3 regions of the Kurthia sp. 11kri321 genome follow, and region 1 is predicted to be linked to each of the others. Evidence: riboswitches for the same ligand, from Rfam matches in the RefSeq annotation. Region 1 holds a riboswitch; each other region holds the start of a gene.
The links. A riboswitch is a leader RNA that binds a small molecule or an ion and turns the genes downstream of it on or off. The one in region 1 is predicted to bind lysine.
Positions count from the first base shown of each region.

Region 1 (6,225 bases):
AACAAAACCGGCTGGACAAACATTTCACTTTTATTTTTTAGCGTTCGCAACGAAAAACTGGAACCATGCTACAGCACGATTCCAGTTTTTCTTATGCTCATCTTATTTAGCGAACCATTGTGTAGCATAGGTAGGGTAGTCACTATTTTTTGTACCTTTTACTACTGTTACGCTAATCTTTTTAAATCGAGGATTTAACATATTTGCTTTATGACTTGGTGAATCCATCCATCCTTGTACAAAATCTTTCGCAGTCATGTACCCCGCTGCTAGATTCTCACCTGCAAATGAAAATTTATATTCCCCTGTATAAAGAAAGTTTGCCCAGCGTCCATATTTTGGACTGCTATGACCAAAATAATTTACCATTGCCATATCATTACTTCTAAAATGTGTGTATTCTTTTAATGATGTATCTACTTTTAGAGAGGAAATTCCACGTTTTTTACGTTCTTTATTCACTAATGTCACAATTTCTTTTTCCATTGTTGCATTCGTCTTAGTAGGTAGTTTTGAAAGGCTTTTTACATTTTTAATCCATACATATTTTTGTGCCTTACTATTTTTCACCTTAACCCAGCTACCAGACTTACTATATTGCTTATAAATACTTGGCGATAATTTCGATTTATATTTTCCTTTTCCTTTACTTTTATACATGGTCGTTGCCTGATTCACATAAATAAGCAGTTGTTCTTTTTTTGCTTGTGGATTACCTTCCATAGAGAGAGAAGGAATCATAAGAAAACATAGTAGTAATAAACTAATATACAATCGAACATATTTTTTATTTACTAAAATCGCACTCACCACTTTCTAAGTTGTTTTAGGATGTGTTAATATTTTTGACTAATTTGCCATTTCCTAAACAACAATTTATGTCTTTTATGAAAGTATTTTGTATAAAAAGTGATGATATCCTTGATAGAGCAAGGTTTTACAATTTTAAAATAAAAAAAGAATCATGCTGATTTAGCACAATTCTTTCTTAATTATAATAAAATACTACCCTTAGTTTTTAAACGTACGTTGTAAAAAAGCTTTTGTTCGTTCATGTTTTGGATGATTAAATACTTCATCTGGTGTTCCATCTTCAACAATCACACCTTGATCCATGAAAACAATACGATCCGATACTTCACGCGCAAATTCCATTTCATGCGTTACGATAATCATTGTTGAACCTGCTTCTGCTAATTTTTTCATGACTTTTAATACTTCACCGACCATCTCTGGATCAAGTGCTGAAGTTGGTTCATCAAATAATAATGCAGTCGGCTTCATAGATAAAGCTCTCGCAATCGCCACGCGCTGTTTTTGACCACCCGATAATTGAGCTGGTCTTGCGTTAATATATCTGCCCATCCCCACGATATCTAGATATTCTTTCGCAATTTCTTCTGCTTGTTGTTTTGAGCGTTTTAATACTTTAATTTGTCCCAATGTGCAGTTTTGTAAAACATTGCAGTTATTAAATAAATTAAACTGTTGGAACACCATTCCTAACTTTGTTCGGTACTCATTCACATCTTCCATATGTGTTAATACATTTTGACCTTCATAATTCACTTCACCACCATCTGGTGTTTCAAGTAAATTTAAACAACGTAATAAAGTAGATTTACCTGAACCTGAAGAACCAATAACGGTCACAACTTCTCCTTTTTCAACTGAAAAGTTAATGTCCTTCAAGACTTCATGTGACCCGAAGGATTTACTTAAATTTTTAATATCGATGACTGTACTCAATGTAAATTCCCTCCCTACTTCATTGGTCCTTCAGCTCTTCTAGGCTGCGGAATATCTAACATTTGATAGTTGGCTGTGCCACCTAATTTACGTTCAAAGAATCGTAGAATCTGTGTCACAACAATCGTTAAGACTAGATAGATTAAACATGCTACGAAGAACGATTCAAAGTATCTAAAGTTCGCACCTGCAATTGACTTTGTGACGAAGTATAACTCGGTTACACCGATTACATTTAATACAGATGTATCTTTAATATTCATAACGAATTGGTTACCTGTAGCTGGTAAAATATTGCGTAAAACTTGTGGTAATACAACATGAATCATCGTTTTCCAGTGATTCATACCAATTGCTTGTGCTGCTTCGAATTGTCCTTTATCCACACTGACAATACCACCACGTACGATTTCTGCCATGTAAGCCCCTGTATTCAGCGATACAACTAATACTGCCGCAACTGTACGATTCATATCACCTGTCACACCAAAATCAGTTCCGATTGATTCTTTAATTGACTGCATAATCAATGGGAATCCGTAGAATACAACCATCGCTTGTACCATCATCGGTGTGCCACGGAAGAATTCTACATAGATTCGTAAGATGACACGAATAATTTTTAACACGGTCATTTTAAATGCTGATTTTGTTTTCGGAATCGTATCAATTACCCCAATTAATAATCCGATGACTGCCCCCAGAATGGTACTGACGGTGGCAATAAACATCGTCATTCCTGCGCCACGTAAAAACATTTGCCAATTATCTTTAGCAATTTCAAATAGCCATTCTAGACTCATTTCGTTCTCCCCCTATAAAAACACAAACTACCGACTAAACAAGACAGTCGGTAGCCACGTACGTTCTATTTTGCTGCTGGTTGGTTTTTAATCTCTGTTTCCATAATCTTTTGACGCTCTTCTTCTGAAATACCTGCTAATGCTTTATTCACTTGCTCTGCTAACTCACTACCTTTTTTCACACCAACTGCGATTGAGAATTCTGCTTTATCAGCTTTGAAACCTGAACCGTCTTTGAACTCAATCATTTTAAATTTGTCGTTTGCTGCTGAAGCAGATAAACCTTCTGGACGTTCTGACACATATGCATCAATTTTTCCTGATTCGAGTGCTACACGCATTGCTGAGAAATTATCTGAAGCTGGTTGTTTTTGAACACCATCAATTTGATCAATTACTGTATAGTGTGACGTATTTAACTGACCTGTTACTTTAGCACCTTTGAAATCTTGAATTGATGTAGCATTGTCGTATTTACCGCCTTTTTTCACGACCATTACAAGATTTGAAGTGTAATAAATATCTGAGAAATCAATTGTTTTTTTACGTTCTTCTGTTGGTGACATACCTGCAATTACTGCGTCAATTTTCCCTGAAATAAGTGCTGGAATTAAACCATCCCACTCTGTTTTTACAATTACTAATTCACGGTCTAAACTATCTGCGATTTTTTTAGCAATTTGTACATCATAACCGCCCGCATACTCTGCATTACCTTCGATTTTTACAGCGCCGTTCGCGTCATCTTTTTGTGTCCAGTTGAATGGTGCATAGCCTGCTTCCATACCGACTGTGAACTTTTCTTTCTCTTTATCGCCTGAAGATTCCGATTTTTCCGAATCTCCTGAGCCACATCCTGCTAGTGCAACTACAAGCACAAGTAATAGTGCTGTAAATATTCCCCATGATTTTTTCATTTGTACCTCTCCTTTAAATATGTTCCCATTGTGAAAACGAAAAGGACTATAACAAAAGGTGGATGAGATACTTCTCCAGACCTTTTGGTATAGTCCTTCTAAAAATCCTCATCATTGCCCAATTGAGATAGCTCAACTTACTTTATTCGGGTAAAAAAAGTAAGACAGTCCTGCAACTATTAATTGCAGACCCAGCATATGATGTTGAGAACCCACCATACACTTCGGCGACATCTCCTTCTAAGTAGCATCTTTGTATTCTCGTACTCCGCTACTTACTAATAAATATCGCGCCTCTACCTCACAATTGTGTCAATGTGAGGTCATATTCGTTTGTTATAATTAACAATAGTCTACTTTATAGACTATTTTATGTCAATATACTGAAAAAAAGAAAAATATAAATTTTTTATTTTAAAATAAAAATTTATGTATTTATTCTTCGTATTCAATATCATCTAATTGATCATAATAAAAAATATTTCCATTCTCTGCATCAATTCTCTCAATGCGTTGTCCCACTTCTTTTTCTTTTACAACATAGCATAATTCATATTTTGTAAATTCTTCATCTTCATATGGAACACGTGCTAATTCCATCTTAATGGAGTCTTTATAAATTTCATTTGCTTCTTCTAATGTAATTGTTGGTTCCATTGACATATTCTCAATATGCTCTTCTTTTAACATTGGAATCACTGCATCTGTTACACGACCTGAATAAATACCCATATCAATATTTGCTGTATATTCACTTAGTGGAATGCCATTAATGTAACGGTGGAATGTAAAAGTCACAAATGGTTCGAAAGCATAAGAATCATCTTCGTCATCTTCCTCTTCATCCTCACCATCTTCTGCTGATAGAGCTTTTAACATCTCAATTTCCTCTTCTGTTAACTCATCATCTTCATCATCTTCTAAATCTTCTTCAACAAATGCATCTTCTAATAAATAATGTTCAGACACATTTCCTACTTTGGATTCTAAAAAGGCAATTGCACGTTTACGAAGTTCATCTAGTGTGTATTCGTCCCCTTCTTTGAATGGCAGAGTAGAATCAATAATCAATTGATGTTCATCAGACATATCGAATTTAACATAATGTTGGTCAGATTGTTCATATGTAACTGTATTTTCTTCTTCAACTTTATTCATATCCGGTGTAATACCTAACAAAATTGCTTCATCATACATTTCCATAACAGGTGGAACTTTTTCTAATTCAACAGGACCGTTCTCTAAAAATTGATTTAATGAAATAATATCTCCGTTTGCGCCAACTACTTCATTTAAATTTTTAGGATAGTACATTAATCGAATTTCATCTTCTTGTTGGAAAGCAGCTAATTCAACTAACATTCTATTTTTATAAATCATCAATGCCACATCTGCATCGACTGTAAGTTTCGGATGTGTTAATTGATAATAAGATTGATTGAATGTTGCGGATAATACAAAACCTTGTTTATTCATCTCAATTGTTGCACCTGAATCAGGTAGTGGGATTTGATACTGCACATCCATTGCCTCAAAAGTTAATAAAAAAGTTTGATCGCCCCACTCAGAAAAAGAAGTTAACTGTAAATTCTTTTGACCATATTCATCTACAAAATCTTGAGCAATCTCTTTTAAATCTTCAGCTGATAGTTCTTCATATTCATCTAAAGATACATCATTATTTTCTAAAATGGCTTCTAAATCAATAATTAATGATGTAATTTTCCCTTCATCTGACACTTCAACTTGTCCATAAGAGATTTCGCGATGTGCATCTACAATCTCTCCGAATTCTTCCATCTCTTCTTCTGTCATAATTTTAATCGGTGGTGCACCAATTAAAAGTTCACGTAATTCTATTTCTAATTGTCGCATGACTAACTTCCTTTCTCACTTGCTCTTTCCGTATTTCAATCTATGAATAAAGCAATCAATAACTGTATATATTTTACTACTCTTTAAATTCTAATTTTATCATATTGTTATCACTTCGTCTTGATAGTTTCATACTTCCACGTATTTTATTCGTTTTTATAACTTAAAATGAAAGCATTTACAAGTCTTAAATTGTTCAATTTGTGTGAACATCAAAAAATTTTCTAAATATTTATACACAAAACCTTTGACATGACTTTGAAAATGAGGTAAATTACCAAAGGACGAACATTTATAGTCCCAACAAAAATAATATTCGCCTTTAGGAGTGTATTTTAAACAATGGATAACGTATTTGATTATGAAGACATTCAATTAGTACCAGCAAAGTGTATCGTAAATAGCCGCTCGGAGTGTGATACAACAATCGAGCTTGGTGGACATAAATTTAAATTACCGGTTGTTCCTGCAAATATGCAAACAATCATTGATGAAACAATTGCTACAAAATTAGCAGAAGATGGTTACTTCTACATTATGCACCGCTTCAACCCTGAAAAACGTATTGGCTTTATTAAAGACATGCAATCAAAAGGTTTAATCGCATCAATTAGCGTAGGTGTAAAACCAGAAGAATATACATTCGTAGAAGAATTAGCTGCTTTAGGTTTAACACCTGAATTCATTACAATTGATATTGCACATGGTCATTCAAATGCAGTCATCAACATGATCCAACACATCAAAGGTCTACTACCAAACGCATTCGTAATCGCGGGTAATGTTGGTACACCTGAAGCAGTTCGTGAACTTGAAAATGCTGGCGCTGACGCTACAAAAGTAGGAATCGGACCAGGTAAAGTATGTATTACAAAAATCAA
Region 1 covers NZ_CP013217.1:2,943,735-2,949,959, reverse strand. The annotation lists gene ASO14_RS14730 (CAP domain-containing protein) at 103-723, opposite strand; gene ASO14_RS14725 (amino acid ABC transporter ATP-binding protein) at 1,012-1,749, opposite strand; gene ASO14_RS14720 (amino acid ABC transporter permease) at 1,764-2,552, opposite strand; gene ASO14_RS14715 (transporter substrate-binding domain-containing protein) at 2,618-3,469, opposite strand; lysine riboswitch at 3,590-3,776, opposite strand; gene ASO14_RS14710 (hypothetical protein) at 3,905-5,344, opposite strand; gene guaC (GMP reductase) at 5,687-6,225, shown strand, end outside.

Region 2 (6,225 bases), 920 kb from region 1:
TTTATCAGAAGCAAAAGTCATCGTATCAGGTGGTCGTGGTGTGAAAAGCGAAGAAGGTTTTGCTCCTCTAAAAGAGTTAGCAAACTTACTTGGCGGTGCAGTTGGTGCATCACGTGGTGCATGTGACGCAGAATATTGCGATTACTCATTACAAATCGGTCAAACAGGTAAAGTTGTAACACCTGACTTATATATCGCAGTTGGTATTTCAGGTGCCATCCAACATTTAGCTGGTATGTCGAACTCGAAAATTATTGTAGCGATTAATAAAGATCCAGAAGCGAATATTTTCAAAGTAGCAGACTACGGTATTGTTGGTGACTTATTTGAAGTGATGCCGCTATTAATTGAAGAAGTAAAAGCATTAAAAGCGAGCGTATAATAAAAAGAACTGTTCCTTTGAATTTCAGAGGAACAGTTTTCTTTTGTCAAAAGTGAAGCAGAAAGATTGGCAAGTTAACTCTTTTTTTAATATAATAAAATAAAATCATGGATTTGAAATATAAAATACAAGATTTTTGTATGAAAATGAAGTAAGAGACGATTATGTAGGCATATTTATACGAATTCAAGTCGTTCCATGCTATAATTCAAACATATCGTTTATATAAGAGGAGGAAATAAATTATGGCAATTGTATATTCAACAGACGAATCATTCCAACAAGACGTAGCAGAAGGTGTAGTACTAGTAGACTTTTGGGCTACTTGGTGCGGACCTTGTAAAATGATTGCGCCAGTTCTTGAAGAACTAGATGCAGACTTAGATGGTAAAGCAACAATCGTAAAAGTGGACGTAGACCAAAACCAAGAGACAGCTGCTCAATTTGGCATCATGTCAATCCCAACACTACTTGTTTTCAAAGATGGTAAACCAGTAGATAAAACAGTTGGCTTCCACCCGAAAGAAGCTTTAGCAGATTTACTAGCTAAACACATGTAATCGTGAATTAAACTTGAATAGAGGCTGTCCTGCATAACAGGTACAGTCTCTTTTTTTGAAGGTGATGAAATGAACGAAATCAAACAAAAATTAGCTGTTCTCCCTGACCAACCAGGTTGCTATTTAATGAAGGATCGTCAAGGAACAGTCATCTATGTCGGTAAAGCGAAAGTACTGAAAAATCGTGTGCGCTCTTACTTTACAGGCTCGCATAATGAGAAAACAGCACGCCTTGTTTCAGAGATTGTCGATTTCGACTACATTGTAACATCTTCTGATTTAGAGGCTTTTTTACTTGAATTGAACTTAATTAAATTACATGATCCAAAATATAATATCATGTTAAAAGATGATAAAACGTATCCTTATTTGAAAATAACAAATGAACCGCATCCACGTTTGTTAATGGTGCGAAAAGTTAAGAAAGACCGTGCAAAATATTTTGGACCCTACCCGAATGCTTATGCAGCAGCAGAAACGAAAAAGTTATTAGACCGTATCTATCCACTGCGAAAATGTGATGTCATGCCTAATCGTGTCTGTCTATATTATCATATGGGACAATGTTTAGCCCCTTGTGTAAAAGATGTACCAAAAGATGCATATAAAGAGATGATTCAAGAGATTACAGACTTTTTAAATGGCGGACATGAGCATGTAAAGACGGAACTAGAGGAAAAGATGTATAAAGCATCTGAAGCACTCGATTTTGAACGAGCAAAAGAGTTACGCGATCAAATTGCGAATATCGACCAAATTATGGCGAAACAAAAAATTACGAAGACGACGGACTTTACGAATCGTGATATTTTTGGTTTTGCAGTGGATAAAGGATGGATGTGTGTTCAAGTATTCTTTATTCGTCAAGGGAAGTTGATTGAGCGCGATGTATCATTATTCCCTTCATATGGTGAACCACTAGACGAATTTACAACTTTTATTGCGCGTTTTTATGAAGAAGCGAACCATTTAAAACCGTCTGAAATTATCATACCAAAAGAAGTGGACGCAGAGATGTTGCAACAGGCTTTAGACATTAAAGTACATGCGCCACATCGCGGCTATAAAAAAGAAATGCTCGATTTAGCAACACAAAATGCGCATGTGAAAATTGATGAGAAATTTAATATGCTACAGCGCCAAGAAGAGCGAACAATTGGTGCATGTGAAGAATTAGGTGATGCGATGAATATTCAAACACCACTTCGCATTGAAGCATTTGATAACTCACATATTTTCGGTTCGGATACGGTATCTGCGATGGTCGTATTTGAAGATGGTCGCCCGCGTAAAAAAGACTATCGTAAATTTAAAATTCAAACAGCTTCTGCGCATGATGATTACGGTGCGATGCGTGAAGTATTAAGAAGACGTTATCAACGTGTTGTAAAAGAAGGACTACCACTTCCAGATCTACTTGTAACAGATGGTGGGAAAGGACAGATGGAAGTCGCGCGTGAAGTACTTGAAGATGAACTAGGCCTTGATATTCCGATTGCAGGTCTTGCAAAAGATGATAAGCATAAGACAGCCCAGTTACTTTATGGTAATCCGCCACAAGTTATTCCACTGAAAAGAACGAGTGAAGGGTTCTATTTGCTGCAACGTATTCAAGATGAAGTGCATCGATTTGCGATTAATTTTCACCGTCAATTACGTGAGAAGAATGCACTCACTTCGCAACTTGATGACATTCCAGGTGTTGGGCCAAAGCGGAAACAGCAAATGTTAAAACACTTTGGTTCGATGAAAAAAATTAAAGAGGCAACAGAAGAAGAATTAATTGCTGCTGGATTACCGAAAAATCTGGCTAGTGCCGTAATTGCGCATTTTCTGAAAAAATAATTGTCTTTTGCCAAATATTGTGATAAAGTAACGTTAATTAAAAATCACTGAAAAAGTGATGATAGAGGAGCAGGTGTCAAGAGTAGCCTTTTTGAGAGTGTAGTAACTCAGTGAAAGAAGGTGAAAGGGGAAACTGCCGAAGTGATGAAGGAACTACGACTTCATTGCTGGTTCTGTATTGAATAAATGCAGAATTGTCAGAGTGTACACTCTGGAGGGCTATCTCACATGAATGTTCATTTTTGAATAGACATGCATAAGCAGCCCAACATTTCGATGTTTGGCTGCTTTTTTTATTGAGAGAACCCACATTACAATATGTAGGGGGAGAACGTATGGGAACTTATGTTATGAAATTTGGTGGCACATCGGTGGCAACACCGGAACGTATTCAAAATGTAGCGAAAAGAGTTTTACAAGAAGTGGAAGTGGGGAATAAAGTGGTTGTTGTCGTTTCAGCGATGGGAAAAACGACAGATCATTTAGTCGAGATGGCGAACCATGTATCGACACATCCATCAAAACGTGAGATGGATGTACTACTATCTACAGGTGAACAAGTTACAACAGCTTTACTGACGATGGCGCTTCACCAATTAGATGTACCTGCGCAGTCTTTTACAGGGTGGCAGGCAGGTATGATGACCGATGATGTTGCGAGTAATGCACGCATTGAACAGATTGATTGTGAGAAAATCACGACCTGTTTAAATGAAGGGAAAGTAGCCGTTGTAGCAGGTTTTCAAGGGATTGATCATGAAGGTAATATTACGACACTTGGTCGAGGTGGCTCAGATACAACAGCTGTCGCGATTGCAGCTGCGATTCAAGCAGAACGCTGTGATATTTATACCGATGTTGATGGGGTTTATACAAGTGATCCACGCTTCGTACCAAATGCACGTAAATTAGCAGAATTAAGTTATGATGAAATGCTCGAATTAGCACATTTAGGAGCAGGTGTTTTACATCCACGCTCTGTTGAATTAGCGAAAAATTATCAAATGCCCATGTCTGTTCGTTCAAGTTATGAACAAGTAGAAGGAACCGTTTTAAAGGAGGAAGTTCAAATGGAAAAAGATTTAGTTGTACGAGGAGTAGCATTCGAAGGAGAAATCGTTCGTTTAACAGTTTATTTTAGCGAAGCATATATGGGGTCATTAGCGAACATCTTCACAACATTAGCGAAGCACCATATCAATGTGGATATCATTGTACAATCCATCATTCCAAACGCATCACCAACGGTATCATTTTCAGTGAAAAAAGAACAATTAGAAGAAACATTAAATGTGTTAAAGGAATATAAAAATACATTAGGTTATGATTATATTGATCATGAACTAGAACTTGCAAAAGTATCGATTGTCGGTTCAGGTATGGCATCCAATCCAGGTGTTGCAGCGACGATGTTTGATTGCTTATTTAGATTAGGCATTCCGGTGAAGATGGTCAGCACATCTGAAATCAAAGTATCCGTCGTTGTACCACAAGAAGAGATGTTTAAAGCGGCGAATGCCTTACATGAACAGTTTGAATTATCAAAAGCAGCAGTGGCAATAGAAAATTAAATGGATAAAACAAAAAGTCCCTTGCGAATTTGAAGGGGCTTTTTGTATGTACGCATTATTTTACTTCTTCTTGATGAATTGGATCTTTTAAATCCCATTTCACTTGGAATGTTACGCGACCTTTTTTTACATCTACTTCTTCATAACATTCTGTTAAGAAGCCATTATGTTTTTGAATTTGTTCAGCGATGAAACCAGATTCAATTCGGAAACAGCGTTGTTCAAATTTTAAAATATCTGCATCGCCTGTTAAGACATAGATAGCTTCAGACTTACCTAATTTCGTTTGCTCGAGAACACCCCATGACGCCTCAGCGAAAAAGGCAGGTAATTCCTCAATTTCAAGTAGTGGGAACTTACGTGCAGTTTCTTTACCGCACCAGTAGAGGATATCCGCCTCATTTTTACCAACAATTGTTGAGAGAATATGGTCGCGAATAATTTCGTAACCAAAAGCTGTAACATTTTTCATTTCCATTGTAGACATGTGTAAATCCTTCTTTCATATTTTTTGTCGAATTTTTGTCCTTTTTAGAAAAAAACGCTTTCAAATAGCGAAAAATCGACTTTGATACTATTTTTTCGGAGTAATTGATACTGCTGAAAAACGTTGGTAACCTTGACGTTCATTGGGAGTGGGAGTACAATGAACTTGTCATAATATTGTACCATGATAAAGTAAACAGTCAAAGAATGTCAGACAAATTAGTCGTGAAGTTTTTGACTTGGATTTACTTTAAGTATTAAGGGGGGTAACAGTCTTGTCGAAAGATCGAGAGTTTTACTGGCGTCGTCTACATTCTCTACTAGGTCTAATTCCTGTAGGTCTATTCGTGACGGTCCACTTGTTAATCAACTATTCAGCTACAAACGGTGAAGCAGCATTCAACAAAGCTTCAGCTACAATGGAAAGTCTTCCATTCTTACCAATCGTTGAGTGGGTAGTAATCTATATCCCATTAATGTTCCATGCATTCTATGGTGTATACATTGCGTTCACTGCGAAACCAAACTTGAACCGTTTCGGAACAACTCGTAACTGGTTCTTCATGTTACAACGTGTAACAGGTATTTTCCTTGTGATTTTCATCGCTTGGCACATCTTCCAAACACGTTTACAAAAAACAATCAATGGTGCCGAAATTGATTACAACTTAATGGCTGACGTTGTATCAAATCCAGGAATGCTTATTTTCTACATTGTTGGTATCATTGCAGCTACGTTCCATTTATCAAACGGTATTTGGTCATTCTTAGTAAGCTGGGGACTTATTCAATCTCCAAAATCACAAAAAGTTACAACTTACATTACAATGATTTTCTTTGTACTGTTATCAGTAGTTGGCGTAATGGCGATCTTAGCTTTCGCATAATTAACTCTTATGATGAAAGTATGAAAGCGCTTGACTACTAATTGAACGAGGAGTGAGAGGAAAATGGCGAAAAGTAAATTAATAGTAGTTGGTGGAGGTCTAGCAGGTTTAATGGCTTCTATGAAAGCTGCTGAGCTAGGCACTGAAGTTGAGTTATTCTCATTAGTTCCTGTTAAACGCTCACACTCTGTATGTGCGCAAGGTGGAATTAATGGCGCTGTAAACACTAAAGGTGAAGGGGATTCTCCATGGATTCACTTTGACGATACTGTTTACGGTGGAGACTTCTTAGCAAACCAACCACCAGTAAAGGCAATGTGTGATGCTGCACCTGGTATCATCCATCTATTTGACCGTATGGGCGTTATGTTTAACCGTACACCAGAAGGTCTTCTTGATTTCCGTCGTTTCGGTGGTACACTACATCACCGTACTGCATTCGCAGGCGCGACTACAGGTCAACAACTTCTTTACGCACTAGATGAACAAGTTCG
Region 2 covers NZ_CP013217.1:899,844-906,068, forward strand. The annotation lists gene ASO14_RS04625 (electron transfer flavoprotein subunit alpha/FixB family protein) at 1-382, shown strand, start outside; gene trxA (thioredoxin) at 628-942, shown strand; gene uvrC (excinuclease ABC subunit UvrC) at 1,012-2,787, shown strand; lysine riboswitch at 2,842-3,017, shown strand; gene ASO14_RS04640 (aspartate kinase) at 3,123-4,358, shown strand; gene ASO14_RS04645 (YslB family protein) at 4,414-4,845, opposite strand; gene ASO14_RS04650 (succinate dehydrogenase cytochrome b558 subunit) at 5,120-5,731, shown strand; gene sdhA (succinate dehydrogenase flavoprotein subunit) at 5,795-6,225, shown strand, end outside.
Region 2: linked by a shared signal. The riboswitch ahead of ASO14_RS04640 (aspartate kinase) and the one ahead of ASO14_RS14715 (transporter substrate-binding domain-containing protein) in region 1 are both predicted to bind lysine.

Region 3 (6,225 bases), 240 kb from region 1:
AGATTTCTTAAATTAAAAATATTCTGACACGAATCGAGCATATTTAAGCTGAAAATAAGAAAATAGAGCCTTATTATGAACATTTATATTAGTTATTTAATTTTTCGTTCGTGATTAACCATTAAAATGGATGAAAAAGGAAATAAATAAATTTAAATAACATTTTAATGTTGTTTATATTTTTTGCATAATTTTCTCTATTATTCATGATTTTCTTTTTAGGAAATAATTCAAAATTCATTATTTCTACATAAAAAAGCACTCGGAAATCCCGAGTGCTTTTTGCTATTCTTCTGTATAAAGATTTTTAGTCGGTTCCACATCTGCCTCTGTTAATTTAACCATTTTCGTTTTGTTTTTGATTTTATAACCGAACCACAGTAAGAAGAAAATCGGTAAACCAATATAAGAAACAAGTAGTTCATACCAACTAAATTGCCCATCTTCAAATGCAAAATAACTTTGTCCGAAGACAACTAATGCACACAGGATGAATGCGAATAATGGACCAAATGGGAAAAATCTCGATTTATATGGTAATACTTCATCTAAGTTCTTCCCTTGCGCAATCAGTGCTTTTCGGAAACGGTAGTGACTGGCTGCAATACCTAACCATGCGATAAAACCACACATACCCGAAGCACTTAATAACCAAATATATACTTGTTCACCGAAAATAGATGTTAAGAATGATAAACTTGCGACAATGACCGTTGCGATTAAAGCTGCAAATGGTACACCGCGACGATTTAACTTTTTAAAGATTTTTGGTGCTTTACCTTCCATCGCTAAATCCCAAAGCATACGTGATGAAGCATATAAACCAGAGTTACCAGCAGATAAAATCGCTGTTAAAACAACTGCATTCATAATCGAAGCTGCAAAAGCAATACCTGCATTTTCAAATACAAGCGTAAACGGACTTGTCGTAACCGTCTCTCCATCATTGATTAGACGACTATCTGTATAAGGAATTAATAAGCCAATCGCTAAAATGGCTAAGATATAGAATAATAAAATACGCCAAAAGATTTGCTTCACTGCTTTTGGAATCGATTTGCCTGGATCTTTTGTTTCACCAGCTGTAATACCGATTAACTCTGTTCCTTGGAATGAGAATCCTGCTGCTAAGAAAATACCGAGTGTCGCAAAGAATCCACCGTGGAATGGACCATCACCTGCAAAGAAATTCGTAAAACCAACAGGTGCTTTACCTCCTAAGATACCAAAAATCATTAAAATACTAACGATTAAGAAGATGACAATTGTCGCTACTTTAATGAATGCGAACCAATACTCACTTTCACCAAAACTTTTCACCGATAAGTAGTTTAACAAGAAAATAATAGCTAAGAATGATACACTCCAAATCCATGAAGCTGTATCAGGGAACCAATATTTCATAACGATTGAAACAGCTGCAATTTCAGCTGCGATTGTAATTGCCCAGTTATACCAATAGTTCCATCCTAATGCAAATCCAAGTGCTGGATCGATAAACTTTGTTGCATACGTACTAAACGAACCTGAAACAGGCATATACGCAGCCATCTCTCCTAAACTTGTCATTAAGAAAAATACCATAATACCGATTAAACCATATGCTAATAGCGCTCCACCTGGTCCAGCCTGTGCGATTGAGTTACCACTTGCAAGTAGTAAACCTGTCCCAATCGTACCGCCGAGTGAAATCATCATAATGTGACGACTTTTTAGTCCTCTTTTTAGAGTTGTAGGCGCTTCTTGACTTGCTTTTGTACGACTCATTTCATTTCCTCTTTCCTTTTATTGCAGGGAATATGTTAGTTGAGGTGTTCGTAAGTGATTATTTCCTGGAAAATAAAAATACCATCTCAAGCAATCTTGGATGGTTGTAATCACACAATGACACTCATCAACCTTGAAAAAGATAGCTCAACACACCCTCACAGATGTGACAGTTCTGCACCTATTAAGCGACAGCCCCAGCAGTTGATTGTAAAAGCAATCCACCACTTCGGCAAAAAATCCTTTCATATAATGTCACCAATGCTTTTACATCTCGACTATATTACTTTTATTTTTTGCGACCTCTACCTCATCGAACGGATGAGGCATTGCAATATTTATATTATTTCTACTATTATCTTAATATATTCTACAGACGAATTCAAGACATAAAAACTCTCAACTATTATACAATTAAGACTTTCGTGAAACGAATTTGTTATTGAATAGGTAGGGGCATAATGTTACGATAAATCAAATATTATATATAGGAGGAAAGTTATGTCGCCTACAGAAAATGTTGCTTCAAAAAAACTTAAATGGACCTCAACAACATGGCTTCTTGTACTTGGAATTGTCTTCATTGCATTAACCCTTCGTTCTCCCCTAACATCTGTTGGTCCTGTAATCGAGGATATTCGAAACTCATTACATATTTCAAATGTAGTAGCTGGCTTTATTACAACCATTCCTCTACTTGCATTTGCTATCGTGTCACCAATCGTACCGAAAATATCGCGTAGAATTACGGTTGAACGCTCTCTATTCTTATCTATGATTATCTTAGTCGTGGGTATGGCACTTCGTTCAAGTGGCGTGACATCGTTATTATTTATCGGTACTACCTTAATCGGAATCGGAATTGCATTTGGCAATGTACTATTACCTAGTCTAATCAAACTTAAATTTCCATTCCAAGTAGGTTTACTTACAGCAATCTATACAGTCGCAATGAACTCATCAGCCAGTATTGCAGCTGGTGTAAGTTATCCATTATCAACATTGTCATTCGGTTGGCAAGGTTCTTTAGGTGTGTGGATTATTTTAGCGATTGCCGCTGTTTTCATCTGGCTTCCGCAAACACGAAATATCTCTAAAGAAGAAATTGCACCGACTACTGCTCAAAAAGAAAAGAAACAAATGTGGCGCTATCCGCTCGCATGGGTCATTATGATTTCGATGGGTTTCCAATCGATGATTTTCTATACAACTGCAGCATGGGTCCCAGAGATGTTTAAAGAACAAGGTATGACAGCTGCTCAAGCTGGATTAATGTTCTCCATTATGCAAGTATCTCAAATTCCAATGACATTCATTACACCGATTTTAGCAGGCCGTCTAAAAGACCAGCGTCCTGTTGTTGCAATGTTTGCAGTCTTTTACATCGTTGGATTTGCTGGATTAATTATGGGCTGGACAGATTATTCTGTTATCTGGATGATTCTATTAGGTGCTGCAGGCGGTGCTTCATTTAGTATGTGTATGATGTTCTTCTCACTTCGTTCACGCGACTCATTCGAAGCAGCAGACTTATCTGGTTTCGCCCAATCACTTGGTTATCTAATCGCCGCTGTTGGGCCTGTACTCTATGGTTTCATTCACGATGTTTACCACAGTTACGATGCAGCAAATATTATGTATATTTTCGTTGTCGCAATCTCTTTAACTGCAAGCTTCATTGCAGCGAAAGATCGTTACGTGACAAATGACTAACTAAAAAAAGCTAGGATTTATGTATGAAATATACATGGAACTGACCTAAATTAATGAGACAAATAAAAACACCTTTCGTTGAAAAACGGTATTAAACCTAGTAAATCAACGTTGAGGTGTTTTTTCTATGGAGACAAGAGTAAGCTATCCAGCGGAAGTGAAAATGAAAGCAATTGAAATGAAGTGGTTAGGCATTCCTGCAAAGCAAATAATGGACGAATTGAATATTAAAAATGTTAGTCAATTAAAAACATGGATGAAGTGGTATAAAACCGGCGAAATACATCGACTTCATCAGCCGGTGGGGAAACAATATTCATTCGGAAAAGGGCCGGAGTTTGATTCAGAGGAATCCCGTTTACAGACTGAAAATCGTTATCTAAAACAGAAAGTGCAAGTGCTAAAAAAGTACAAGGAAGTGGAAAGGAAGTGGAAAGGAAGTGGTTGGACAAGCATTTGTAGAATTATTAGAGACACTTAGAAGTCAAATTTCTGTACGAAGAATCTGTGAATTAATGGGTGTAGCAAGAGCCACATATTATCGTTGGAGAAAACGGTTCAAAAAATCATGCAAAAATATAATTGGTCATGTCGTGTAAAAGTAAAGAAACGCAAGCGAAATGGGCAACCAACGAGTATAGCACCTAATCATTTAGAGAGGAATTTCCACGCTACTTAGCCACTTCAAAAGCTCGTAACAGATATTACTTACTTGCCTTTTGGTCAATCGATGTTATATCTTTCAAGTATTATGGACTTATACAACGGCGAAATTATTGCGTACACAATTGGAACGACACAGGATACACTATTCGTATTGGACACACTGAATCAAGTAGAAGGAATCTTAAGTGAGGCGATTCTTCATAGCGTTCAAAGGTCGGTCTATACATCTTACGAATATCAAAAACAAGTAAAAGAAAAAGGAATTACCATGAGCATGTCCCGTAAAGGCACGCCAGCTGATAATTCCCCACTCGAAACGTTTCACTACTCACTAAAGTCCGAAACATTCTATCTCAACGTAATCCACAGCACAACGAATGCATGTGTGATTCGAATCGTCGAAAAGTATATAAATTATTATAACAATATCCGTATTCAAACGAAACTAAACAACCAGTCGCCGGTGCAATATCGTCAACTGGCTGTTTAGAAGGTGTTTTCTTACTGTCTCAAAAAAGGCAGTCAGTGCCTTTGTATTACAGCTTTTCTTTCGTATTTTAATCTATTGCTTCAATTTATGTTATTTTTTTAATGTTCTATTATTAAATTAATTATTTATCTAAAAACGAAAAAAACTAGAAATGATGATATTAAACACCATTTCTAGTTTTTTCATTTTAAATTATTTATAAACCACTATCAATTATTAATTTATACTGCTCAGAATCAACTTCATGCTGTAAAATGAAAAATTCATTATTTGAATATGTTATATCTTCTTTTTCTGGATTTACATTGTATTTAGATTCTAAAATTTGTTTCTTAAATTGATTATTGTCTAGTGTGAAAATATAGAATTTATTATTTTCCAATGTTATAAATGCATTTTCATCATAATATTTTAGATAACCTATATTTACTTTATTTTTATTTGGAAAAGCATTGATATTTTTTTTATTTTTTAAATCATAAATCATTAATTTATTTAAATCTAAATCTTCGTCATCTAGATATTCTACATAGGCAATAAAATTCTGATTAACTAGAGTTGGCCATCCGGCTGCTGTTGTTGGAATAGGATATGATTTCAGTTTATTTTTCTTAATATCATATGTTTTAAGGACAGCTGTTTTTGATTCTTTTTCAACATATACCATGTTGTCATTTTTAATGAAATAGTCTGAATTTAACCACTCATAATTTTTGATATTTTGAACTTTTATTTCTTTTTGTTGTTCTAAATCATATAAAATCATTGAAGTTTTTTCAGTATCTTTAATATGTTCTGTCCACGTAACATATTTTCCTGAGATTTCAGGGAATTCTTTACTGATTTTATCATCTGTAGAGCCAAATGAAATTGTTTGTTGTGTTAATTCGTTAAAGGCATATAATGTATTGTTTTCTCCAAAGTCATCACCATCTACCCAAATAATCCATTCTTTATCAGCTTTTAGACCTTGTGTAGCTGCAACTGGATATTTCGAGTGAAAGATTGTTTTGTACTTTCCGTTTTCTCGGTTTATTTGAATAACTTGATTAGAAATAGAATCTGAATTTGGATCATCTACAGTAGCGTAAATAAATTCTTCTGTTGTAACATAGCTTGTTGGTTCTGTATAAGGTAATTTGATTGTTTTGTTTTTTTCTTCATCTTGTATAGTTAAATAATTTGTAGGGTTTTTTGTTATATGTTTTGTTTTATTTTTTTCTTCTTTTGAAAGTATTGTTAAAAAGATAACAATAATAATTAGTAATACAATAATACTTAGAAATAATATTTTTTTCTTCAATTAGTCCACTCCAATTACCAAATCATTACGGCATTATTGCCTTCAACATCGGCATTATACACAGACTTTGTAACACCATTTTTAGTTTTGCTACCTAAATCTGTCCAATAAGCTTTGCCTCCAGTAAATTCTGTATGATGATTAGGATCTATTAAACGTACTTTTTTATCTTTAGTCTTATATCCACTTACAGTAACATAATGTCTATAGTTTTTAGTATATTTTTTATTTAATTTGTAAGTTCTAGTCAATAATATCGGTGCAGTAGAGTTACTACTTAATGTAG
Region 3 covers NZ_CP013217.1:2,698,764-2,704,988, forward strand. The annotation lists gene ASO14_RS13475 (amino acid permease) at 286-1,767, opposite strand; lysine riboswitch at 1,903-2,083, opposite strand; gene ASO14_RS13480 (CynX/NimT family MFS transporter) at 2,269-3,480, shown strand; partial or broken gene ASO14_RS14880 (IS3 family transposase) at 3,608-4,636, shown strand; gene ASO14_RS13490 (hypothetical protein) at 4,833-5,939, opposite strand; gene ASO14_RS13495 (C39 family peptidase) at 5,954-6,225, opposite strand, start outside.
Region 3: linked by a shared signal. The riboswitch ahead of ASO14_RS13475 (amino acid permease) and the one ahead of ASO14_RS14715 (transporter substrate-binding domain-containing protein) in region 1 are both predicted to bind lysine.